3 regions of the Peribacillus sp. NJ11 genome follow, and region 1 is predicted to be linked to each of the others. Evidence: a T-box and tRNA genes for the amino acid it is inferred to sense, from the RefSeq annotation. Region 1 holds a T-box; the other regions hold tRNA genes.

What was found. The T-box of region 1 lies ahead of argS (arginine--tRNA ligase). A T-box ahead of a tRNA ligase gene usually reads a tRNA of that ligase, here a tRNA-Arg.
Region 2: it encodes a tRNA-Arg, which carries the amino acid that the T-box ahead of argS (arginine--tRNA ligase) is inferred to sense. The anticodon was not compared.
Region 3: it encodes a tRNA-Arg, which carries the amino acid that the T-box ahead of argS (arginine--tRNA ligase) is inferred to sense. The anticodon was not compared.

What each region holds. Positions count from the first base shown of each region.
Region 1 is NZ_JAUCFO010000001.1:2,104,558-2,107,805, reverse strand. It holds gene argS (arginine--tRNA ligase) at 1-1,331, opposite strand, end outside; T-box leader at 1,370-1,588, opposite strand; gene QUF86_RS10445 (response regulator) at 1,677-2,222, opposite strand; gene desA (Delta(5) desaturase DesA) at 2,316-3,248, opposite strand, start outside.
Region 2 is NZ_JAUCFO010000001.1:1,776,444-1,779,691, reverse strand. It holds gene QUF86_RS08820 (TraR/DksA C4-type zinc finger protein) at 1-541, shown strand, start outside; tRNA gene QUF86_RS08815 (tRNA-Glu) at 660-731, opposite strand; tRNA gene QUF86_RS08810 (tRNA-Ser) at 735-825, opposite strand; tRNA gene QUF86_RS08805 (tRNA-Asn) at 827-901, opposite strand; tRNA gene QUF86_RS08800 (tRNA-Ile) at 914-990, opposite strand; tRNA gene QUF86_RS08795 (tRNA-Gly) at 996-1,069, opposite strand; tRNA gene QUF86_RS08790 (tRNA-His) at 1,074-1,149, opposite strand; tRNA gene QUF86_RS08785 (tRNA-Phe) at 1,166-1,241, opposite strand; tRNA gene QUF86_RS08780 (tRNA-Asp) at 1,265-1,340, opposite strand; tRNA gene QUF86_RS08775 (tRNA-Met) at 1,347-1,420, opposite strand; tRNA gene QUF86_RS08770 (tRNA-Ser) at 1,523-1,615, opposite strand; tRNA gene QUF86_RS08765 (tRNA-Ile) at 1,636-1,712, opposite strand; tRNA gene QUF86_RS08760 (tRNA-Met) at 1,723-1,799, opposite strand; tRNA gene QUF86_RS08755 (tRNA-Ala) at 1,828-1,903, opposite strand; tRNA gene QUF86_RS08750 (tRNA-Pro) at 1,921-1,997, opposite strand; tRNA gene QUF86_RS08745 (tRNA-Arg) at 2,009-2,085, opposite strand; tRNA gene QUF86_RS08740 (tRNA-Leu) at 2,095-2,183, opposite strand; tRNA gene QUF86_RS08735 (tRNA-Gly) at 2,196-2,270, opposite strand; tRNA gene QUF86_RS08730 (tRNA-Leu) at 2,279-2,360, opposite strand; tRNA gene QUF86_RS08725 (tRNA-Lys) at 2,369-2,444, opposite strand; tRNA gene QUF86_RS08720 (tRNA-Thr) at 2,467-2,542, opposite strand; tRNA gene QUF86_RS08715 (tRNA-Val) at 2,553-2,628, opposite strand; rRNA gene rrf (5S ribosomal RNA) at 2,640-2,755, opposite strand; rRNA gene QUF86_RS08705 (23S ribosomal RNA) at 2,875-3,248, opposite strand, start outside.
Region 3 is NZ_JAUCFO010000001.1:822,508-825,755, forward strand. It holds rRNA gene QUF86_RS03925 (16S ribosomal RNA) at 1-981, opposite strand, end outside; tRNA gene QUF86_RS03930 (tRNA-Gly) at 1,085-1,158, opposite strand; tRNA gene QUF86_RS03935 (tRNA-Pro) at 1,189-1,265, opposite strand; tRNA gene QUF86_RS03940 (tRNA-Arg) at 1,273-1,349, opposite strand; tRNA gene QUF86_RS03945 (tRNA-Leu) at 1,368-1,453, opposite strand; tRNA gene QUF86_RS03950 (tRNA-Leu) at 1,513-1,594, opposite strand; tRNA gene QUF86_RS03955 (tRNA-Lys) at 1,604-1,679, opposite strand; tRNA gene QUF86_RS03960 (tRNA-Gln) at 1,690-1,764, opposite strand; tRNA gene QUF86_RS03965 (tRNA-Asp) at 1,842-1,917, opposite strand; tRNA gene QUF86_RS03970 (tRNA-Glu) at 1,933-2,004, opposite strand; tRNA gene QUF86_RS03975 (tRNA-Ser) at 2,022-2,112, opposite strand; tRNA gene QUF86_RS03980 (tRNA-Asn) at 2,120-2,194, opposite strand; gene QUF86_RS03985 (SprT family protein) at 2,327-2,806, opposite strand; gene cmpA (cortex morphogenetic protein CmpA) at 2,890-3,009, shown strand; gene QUF86_RS03995 (Tex family protein) at 3,090-3,248, opposite strand, start outside.

The DNA of each region.
Region 1 (3,248 bases):
CCCGTTTCTCCCTCAAAATTCATCATTTGCTCTAATGAAAAATCAATATCGTTCATGCGGTGATTTTTTAAATCATTAAAGATTACCGCACCGACACCAACCTGTTTCGCAACCAGTTCTTTCTGTTCAAGTGCCTGATTTTTTTCTTCGATATTGCGCTTTGCAGTTTCGATTGCCTCTGCCAATACATCCGCAAGCAGCACGACTTTCCCTTTACGTGTCGACATTTTCTTACCGTCTTTTAACATCATGCCAAAGGCTACGTGCTGTAAGTCATTTGACCAATCGTAACCCATTTTCCCAATGACGTTAAAGAGTTGTTTAAAGTGCAGGGATTGTTCGTTTCCTACAACGTAAAATGTTTTCTTTGCATCATACTGCTTTTTACGATACAGTGCTGCTGCTAAATCACGCGTCGCATAAAGTGTCGCACCGTCCGTTTTCTTAATCAAGCAAGGCGGCATATCTTCCAATTCCACGACATAAGCACCTTCGGAAAGGGTAAGTAAGCCTTTTTCATTCAATTCCTCGACAACAACATCCATTTTGTCATTGTAAAACGCTTCGCCAGCATAGGAATCAAAACGGATGCCCAATAAATCATAAATCGTATCGAATTCTTTTAGAGACGCATCCCTGAACCATTTCCATAGTGCCAGTGCCTCCTCGTCTCCATCTTCAAGCGACTTGAAGCTAGCGCGTGCTTGGTCATTCAACGATTCATCCGTTTCAGCCATAGCATGGAACTTCACATAGATTTTCAATAATTCTTGAATCGGGGATGCTTCGATTGCCTCTTTGTCTCCCCACAGCTTATACGCGACAATCAATTTGCCGAATTGCGTGCCCCAATCCCCTAAATGATTAATACGCACGGCATTATAGCCATTTTTTTCAGCAATGTTAGCCAGTGCATTCCCTATGACCGTTGAGCGTAAGTGCCCCATGGAAAAAGGCTTGGCAATATTCGGGGATGAATAATCAATCACGACATTTTCCTGTACAGGCTGCTTCGAACCATACTGCTCCTTCTCACTTAATATGGTTTGCAGCACATTTTCCGTCACCATCTTTTGATTGACGAAGATATTCAGATAGCCACCCACTACGTTCACTTCGTGGATCAAATGACCGGTTAATTGTTCAGCTATTTCAGACGCAATAACTTGAGGTGATTTTTTAAATTTTTTTGCAAGTGTAAAGCATGGAAAGGCGACATCACCTAACTCCATTAATTTAGGCTTTTCCATTAATTTTTCTATTTCGCTTGCTGGCAATTCATTGTTTAAAGCAGTTGAAATTAATGCTGCAATTGTTTTATTCATCGTCATTTTCCCTCCTAAAAAAACAAAAAAGCCCCCGTCTCTAAATAAGAGACGAGAGCATGGATTCCCGTGGTACCACTCTAGTTGCCACAAATCGTGACCACTTTCCATTGTTAACGAGGTGACTCCCCGATGTTCCCTACTAAACGTTTCAAGAAATTTCTCCAAAGTGCGCTTCATTCATCCGTCCTGCATTAGGCTCACACCATCCCTAACTCGCTTTCCATTTCAAAATGAACTACTCTCTTTATCACAGAATTTTCAATATATGATTTAATCCATCGTACACAATTTAAAAATACGTGTCAACACAGGATTTCAGATCCAACCGGTTATTAAGTCTCAATATGACTAACCAGCCGGTAACTTCATTTTATCCTTGATCGTTGAAAAATATTTCCTTACGGTACCAATTGGGTTTCTTTGCTGATTAGATGGTTCATTTGTGGTTTGACCATCGGCTAACAGGCCTAACACTCCCATTTCCCGGGTATTATTGTTGGAAGACTCATCTGTAAGTTCGGGGGAGTATATACGCTTGCCGTCCATTATGCTGCGAATCGAGCAGGCTAACTCTTCGCTCGGGCCATCCTTCAATAAATAACCACTTACATTAGCTTTTAACGCAAGTTGAAAATAACCAGTCCTTCGAAATGTCGTTAATATAATCACTTTACATTCAAATGACTTTAAAGCTTCTGCTGCCTCAAGTCCGCTCATTACAGGCATCTCCATATCCATGATACAAACATCAGGCTGTAATTGGTTCACAAGAGTGATCGCTTCTTCTCCATTACTGGCTTGCCCGACAATTTCTATATCTTCTTCAAGATTGAGTAGAGAACTTATTGCCTCTAACAGCATTTGCTGATTCTCTGCAATGACAATTCGAATCATTTTAAGTTCTCTCCTTTATCGAGTCGCTTATATGAAGCAAAGACTCCCCCTAATCCAAGGATTATTAAGGGAGTCTGGAATGATTCATGAACGTTACAGTTCAGATTTCACTTGAGCGGAAACGCTTTTTTTCGTTAAATATTTTATGTCTTTGAAGCCAACAAAATTCTTGTTTTTCTCATCCCATAAACGGAAACGGAGTGAGCTCAAGCTTGTCGCAAGAGTAATCGTTGGAACGTTCTCTAATGGCTGCGTATTATTGTGCGCCATTTCCAATTTATAGTTAGGTACCCTTGGACTTAAATGGTGAACATGATGGTAACCGATATTACCAGTAAGGAACTGCATCAGTTTTGGAAGCTTATAAAAAGAACTTCCTTCCACTGCTGCCAATACATATTCCCACTCCTCATTTTCTTCAAAATAAGAGTCCTCAAATGTATGCTGGACGTAAAACAGCCAAATGCCCACTGAACCAGAAATCATGAAAATGGAACCTTGTACTAAAAGAAACGACTGCCAACCTACTGCCAGGCAAAGTAATGCCACTAAAACAACGATTATTGCATTCGTCAAATAAGTATTCATTTTTTCCTTCTTTCTAGCACCTTTACGGTTAAATCTATTCTTAAGAAGGAAAACATAAATTGGACCTATTCCAAACATAACCAATGGATTGCGATAAAAACGATAGGCAAAACGAAGCTTAAGCGGTGCAGCCAAATATTCATCCACCGTAAGGGTCCAAATGTCTCCTGTACCCCGCTTATCTAAATTACCGCTTGTTGCGTGATGCACAGAATGCTCATGCCCCCATTGATCAAAAGGGAATAAAGTCAAAACACCCATGATTGTCCCGACTATTCTATTCGCACGGCGGCTTTTGAAAAATGAATGATGCGTACAATCATGAAAAATAATGAAAATTCTTGTCAGGAAGCCAGCAGCCAACACAGCTGGAATTAAAGTTAACCAATAAGAAACGGAAAGACTTATATATGCTAGGTACCATAAAATGATGAACGG
Region 2 (3,248 bases), 330 kb from region 1:
ATCCTATGATAATCATCCTGCTGACCTAGGAACAGAATTATTCGAGATGGAACGGAACCAAGCACTGGACGAGCATGCACAATCTGAAATGGAGAAAATCGAAGAAGCATTGAATGCCATAGATGAGGGTACGTATGGCCATTGTAAAACCTGTGATATAGAAATCCCCATCGATAGGCTTGAAGCGATCCCAAGCACTCTTTACTGTGTCGAGCATGCCCCAGAACGGCCTACTACACAAGACCGACCAGTGGAAGAGGATATATTGATTCCATCCAAGGGTGATCATTTTGAAAATCGTCATGGAAATGAAATAGTGGATAAAGAGGATAGCTTTGGTGAAGTCGCCAAATTCGGTACATCCGAAACGCCATCTGATTACACCGGCGATCATGACAATTATAATGATCTTTATAAAACCGAAGATGAAACGGATGGATTTCCAGAAGACTATGAAGGATTTGCAGCAAATGATATCGAAGGGGAAAAAATAGGGTGGATATACCGAACAAAAAGCAAAAGGAATATGAAGATACATTAGATGAAGAAAATATCGATTCCCAGCTTGGAAACATTCCTTATAAACAAAAAGATACTTATATCAATGAAAAGAAATGAAAAAAAGAAGCATACATGAATGTATGCTTCCTTTTTTGTTATGACCCGTACGGGATTCGAACCCGTGTTACCGCCGTGAAAGGGCGGTGTCTTAACCGCTTGACCAACGGGCCAAATGGCGGAGAAGGAGGGATTTGAACCCTCGCGCCGCTCGCGCGACCTACACCCTTAGCAGGGGCGCCTCTTCAGCCTCTTGAGTACTTCCCCATGGCTCCGCAGGTAGGACTCGAACCTACGACCGTTCGGTTAACAGCCGAATGCTCTACCACTGAGCTACTGCGGAACAATATGAATATGGTGGGCCTAAATGGACTCGAACCATCGACCTCACGCTTATCAGGCGTGCGCTCTAACCAGCTGAGCTATAGGCCCATATTTGGAGCGGGTGAAGGGAATCGAACCCTCATCATCAGCTTGGAAGGCTGAGGTTTTACCACTAAACTACACCCGCGAAATGGGGCGACTGATGGGAATCGAACCCACGAATGCCTGAACCACAATCAGGTGCGTTAACCACTTCGCCACAACCGCCGTAATATGAAAGATATGGTGGCTCAGGACGGAATCGAACCGCCGACACAAGGATTTTCAGTCCTTTGCTCTACCGACTGAGCTACTGAGCCACATTTGTATTAAATTTAAAAAATGGCGGTCCCGACGGGAATCGAACCCGCGATCTCCTGCGTGACAGGCAGGCATGTTAACCGCTACACCACGGGACCTAATAATTGCGGGGACAGGATTTGAACCTGCGACCTTCGGGTTATGAGCCCGACGAGCTACCGGACTGCTCCACCCCGCGACGGTAATAATGAAACGATTTGCATCAAGTTTTCGTGTATATTGTTTTTTCGCTTCCTCTATGTAAGGTTGTTTCAAAACAACTTGCTGCTTTTTAAAAAAATGGAGGAGGTAGAGGGATTCGAACCCCCGCGGGATTTGACTCCCCTGTCGGTTTTCAAGACCGATCCCTTCAGCCGAACTTGGGTATACCTCCACGGCTTTAAAAAATGCATATGGTGGACCTTGTAGGACTCGAACCTACGACCGGACGGTTATGAGCCGTCTGCTCTAACCAGCTGAGCTAAAGGTCCTTATATTTATTGGTAGCGGCGGAGGGGATCGAACCCCCGACCTCACGGGTATGAACCGTACGCTCTAGCCAGCTGAGCTACACCGCCAATATAATATAAGTATCTGATTGAAAAATGGTGGAGCCTAGCGGGATCGAACCGCTGACCTCCTGCGTGCAAGGCAGGCGCTCTCCCAGCTGAGCTAAGGCCCCATTCATTAAAAATCACGTGGTCGGGAAGACAGGATTCGAACCTGCGACCCCTTGGTCCCAAACCAAGTGCTCTACCAAGCTGAGCTACTTCCCGCAATAAAAACATGGTGCGCCCGGCGGGAGTCGAACCTACAACCTTCTGATTCGTAGTCAGATGCTCTATCCAATTGAGCTACGGGCGCATATTAAGATGGTGCCGAGGACCGGAATCGAACCGGTACGGTAGTCACCTACCGCAGGATTTTAAGTCCTGTGCGTCTGCCAGTTCCGCCACCCCGGCACATACGAAAAGTGGAGCGGAAGACGGGATTCGAACCCGCGACCCCAACCTTGGCAAGGTTGTATTCTACCACTGAACTACTTCCGCATGAAAGATGCGGGTGAAGGGACTTGAACCCCCACGCCTTGCGGCGCCAGATCCTAAGTCTGGTGCGTCTGCCAATTCCGCCACACCCGCATATAAAATGGTGAGCCATGAAGGATTCGAACCTTCGACCCTCTGATTAAAAGTCAGATGCTCTACCAACTGAGCTAATGGCTCGTGCTTGTACTATTTCAAAATATGGTGCCGGCAAGAGGACTTGAACCCCCAACCTACTGATTACAAGTCAGTTGCTCTACCAGTTGAGCTACACCGGCAGGTGTAAAATGGTGGAGGATGACGGGATCGAACCGCCGACCCTCTGCTTGTAAGGCAGATGCTCTCCCAGCTGAGCTAATCCTCCATATGAAACCTGCTTGGCGACGTCCTACTCTCACAGGGGGAAACCCCCAACTACCATCGGCGCTGAAGAGCTTAACTGCCGTGTTCGGAATGGGAACGGGTGTGACCTCTTCGCTATCGTCACCAAACAATGTTAACATTTTTTTTAAGACATATATTATTATAACGTCTTTTCGAAAAAATGCAAGAAGAAATTTTCATTCCTTCAAAACTAGATAATAAGAAGGTATTTCATTTTTTTAAAGCGTTGGTTAAGTCCTCGATCTATTAGTATCAGTCAGCTCCACATGTCGCCACGCTTCCACCTCTGACCTATCAACCTGATCATCTTTCAGGGATCTTACTAGCTTGCGCCATGGGAAATCTCATCTTGAGGGGGGCTTCATGCTTAGATGCTTTCAGCACTTATCCCGTCCGCACGTAGCTACCCAGCTATGCCTTTGGCAAGACAACTGGTACACCAGCGGTGCGTCCATCCCGGTCCTCTCGTACTAAGGACAGCTCCTCTCAAATTTCCTGCGCCCGCGACGGATAGGGACCGAACTGTCTCACGACGTTCTGAACCCAGCTCGCGTACCGCTTTAATGGGCGAACAGCCCAACCCTTGGGACCGACTACAGC
Region 3 (3,248 bases), 1.3 Mb from region 1:
TCGCGTTGCTTCGAATTAAACCACATGCTCCACCGCTTGTGCGGGCCCCCGTCAATTCCTTTGAGTTTCAGCCTTGCGGCCGTACTCCCCAGGCGGAGTGCTTAATGCGTTAGCTGCAGCACTAAAGGGCGGAAACCCTCTAACACTTAGCACTCATCGTTTACGGCGTGGACTACCAGGGTATCTAATCCTGTTTGCTCCCCACGCTTTCGCGCCTCAGTGTCAGTTACAGACCAGAAAGTCGCCTTCGCCACTGGTGTTCCTCCAAATCTCTACGCATTTCACCGCTACACTTGGAATTCCACTTTCCTCTTCTGCACTCAAGTTCCCCAGTTTCCAATGACCCTCCACGGTTGAGCCGTGGGCTTTCACATCAGACTTAAGGAACCACCTGCGCGCGCTTTACGCCCAATAATTCCGGACAACGCTTGCCACCTACGTATTACCGCGGCTGCTGGCACGTAGTTAGCCGTGGCTTTCTGGTTAGGTACCGTCAAGGTACCAGCAGTTACTCTGGTACTTGTTCTTCCCTAACAACAGAACTTTACGACCCGAAGGCCTTCTTCGTTCACGCGGCGTTGCTCCGTCAGACTTTCGTCCATTGCGGAAGATTCCCTACTGCTGCCTCCCGTAGGAGTCTGGGCCGTGTCTCAGTCCCAGTGTGGCCGATCACCCTCTCAGGTCGGCTACGCATCGTCGCCTTGGTGAGCCATTACCTCACCAACTAGCTAATGCGCCGCGGGCCCATCTATAAGTGACAGCCGAAACCGTCTTTCCATCTTCTCTCATGCGAGAAAAGAACGTATCCGGTATTAGCTCCGGTTTCCCGAAGTTATCCCAGTCTTATAGGCAGGTTGCCCACGTGTTACTCACCCGTCCGCCGCTAATCTCAGGGAGCAAGCTCCCATCGATTCGCTCGACTTGCATGTATTAGGCACGCCGCCAGCGTTCGTCCTGAGCCAGGATCAAACTCTCCGAAGAAATGTTTGACTTGCTCATTTTGCTTTTTTTGATAGTGTGTGCTCACTTAAAATTTAACGTTGGCGCTTTGTTTTGTTCAGTTTTCAAAGAGCAATAATAATATTGGAGCGGGTGAAGAGAATCGAACTCTCATCATCAGCTTGGAAGGCTGAGGTTTTACCACTAAACTACACCCGCATTTAATTTTTAAGATATTTTCAGAAAGAATGGTCGGGAAGACAGGATTCGAACCTGCGACCCCTTGGTCCCAAACCAAGTGCTCTACCAAGCTGAGCTACTTCCCGTAAAATATGGTGCGCCCGGCGGGAGTCGAACCTACAACCTTCTGATTCGTAGTCAGATGCTCTATCCAATTGAGCTACGGGCGCTAATTTCTATGATGTTATTGGTGCGGCCGAGAGGAGTCGAACCTCCACGGGGTTTCCCCCACTAGGCCCTCAACCTAGCGCGTCTGCCATTCCGCCACGACCGCGAAAGCGACTTTGTAAGTTTAACACCTTTTCAACTTGATGTCAAGAAGAAAATTATCAGTGCGGGTGAAGGGACTTGAACCCCCACGCCTTGCGGCGCCAGATCCTAAGTCTGGTGCGTCTGCCAATTCCGCCACACCCGCGAAAATAAATGGTGAGCCATGAAGGATTCGAACCTTCGACCCTCTGATTAAAAGTCAGATGCTCTACCAACTGAGCTAATGGCTCCAAATGAAAATGGCTGGGCTAGAAGGGATCGAACCTTCGCATGACGGAATCAAAATCCGTTGCCTTACCGCTTGGCTATAGCCCATTAATCAAATACTAATTAACAGCCAGGTTAATATTATATCACGATAATATTATTTTAGCAAGTATTTTTTAAAAAAATGGCGGTCCCGACGGGAATCGAACCCGCGATCTCCTGCGTGACAGGCAGGCATGTTAACCGCTACACCACGGGACCAGCATTATTAGAAAGTGACCCATACGGGATTCGAACCCGTGTTACCGCCGTGAAAGGGCGGTGTCTTAACCGCTTGACCAATGGGCCTTGATAAAATGTGTAACTGGCGGAGAAGGAGGGATTTGAACCCTCGCGCCGCTTACGCGACCTACACCCTTAGCAGGGGCGCCTCTTCAGCCTCTTGAGTACTTCCCCAAAAAAATGGCTCCGCAGGTAGGACTCGAACCTACGACCGTTCGGTTAACAGCCGAATGCTCTACCACTGAGCTACTGCGGAATAATGAAAATTGGGTTCCTTTTTCACGCTCAAGGACCTTAATGTTTGTCGTGAAGAACAAGTTGTTATCTTGTCGACTCTTATGATTATAAAGAGGTTGCAACCTAAAGTCAAGGGTTCTTTTGTGTTTTTTTATATTTTTGTTTTTTCTTCCTTGAACCCTTGGTAAATCAACGTTCCACGACATTTACCACAAACGAAACGGATAGTGTCGATTCGTTTTTTTCTTATATACACCTGCTGACAGTCTTCACATTTATATTGAATAGTATTCATCTTTCTCTTTACTTGGTTTGATGGGAGTGGCTCACAAAATCTCGGTGCCCCGACTTTTTTGAGTAATTGCTTAAAGTCCGCATCACGATGCTGATACCCTTTCTTCTCGATGTGCAGATGATAATGGCACAATTCATGTTTTATGATGCCAATCATTTCTTCCACACCGCGTTCATCAAGATACTTCTTATTGATTTCTATATTGTGTGAACGCAGCAAGTATCGTCCTCCTGTAGTTCGGAGACGCGGATTAAAAGTGGCTACGTGGTTAAAGGTCTTTTTAAAGTCTTTCAACGAAATTTCTTCGACTAGTTTTTGCAATTGCAGATTATCCATTTCCCCCTCCCTTTCCTTGGTAACATGACAACCCATTATAACATAGACTAATAATACAATAGGAAACTAAGGGAGGAAAAGCTATGCCTAATTGGTTCCAGAATCAAATACGTAAAGCCTTTTATGAAAAGGATTATTATCAAGTGAAGATGTTGAATCAATGTTGGTTTTTTTATCAAAAAAAAGAAAGTCTCCGGTTATAGATTCAACTGTGTTCGAAATATGACATACATTCGCTTCGCTAAAAAAACCCCTTCAAATTATAGAAGGAGCTTTCCATAGGCTAGATTTGATTCTTTGGCTCGAGCATAGTTAAAGATACCCTTTGCTTTTGAGAGTCGACCAGTTCTACCCAAACCGTCACAACATCCCCAACGGCAACTATATCCAATGGGTGTTTTACAAACCGGTTGCTTAGTTTGGAAATATGCACCAGTCCATC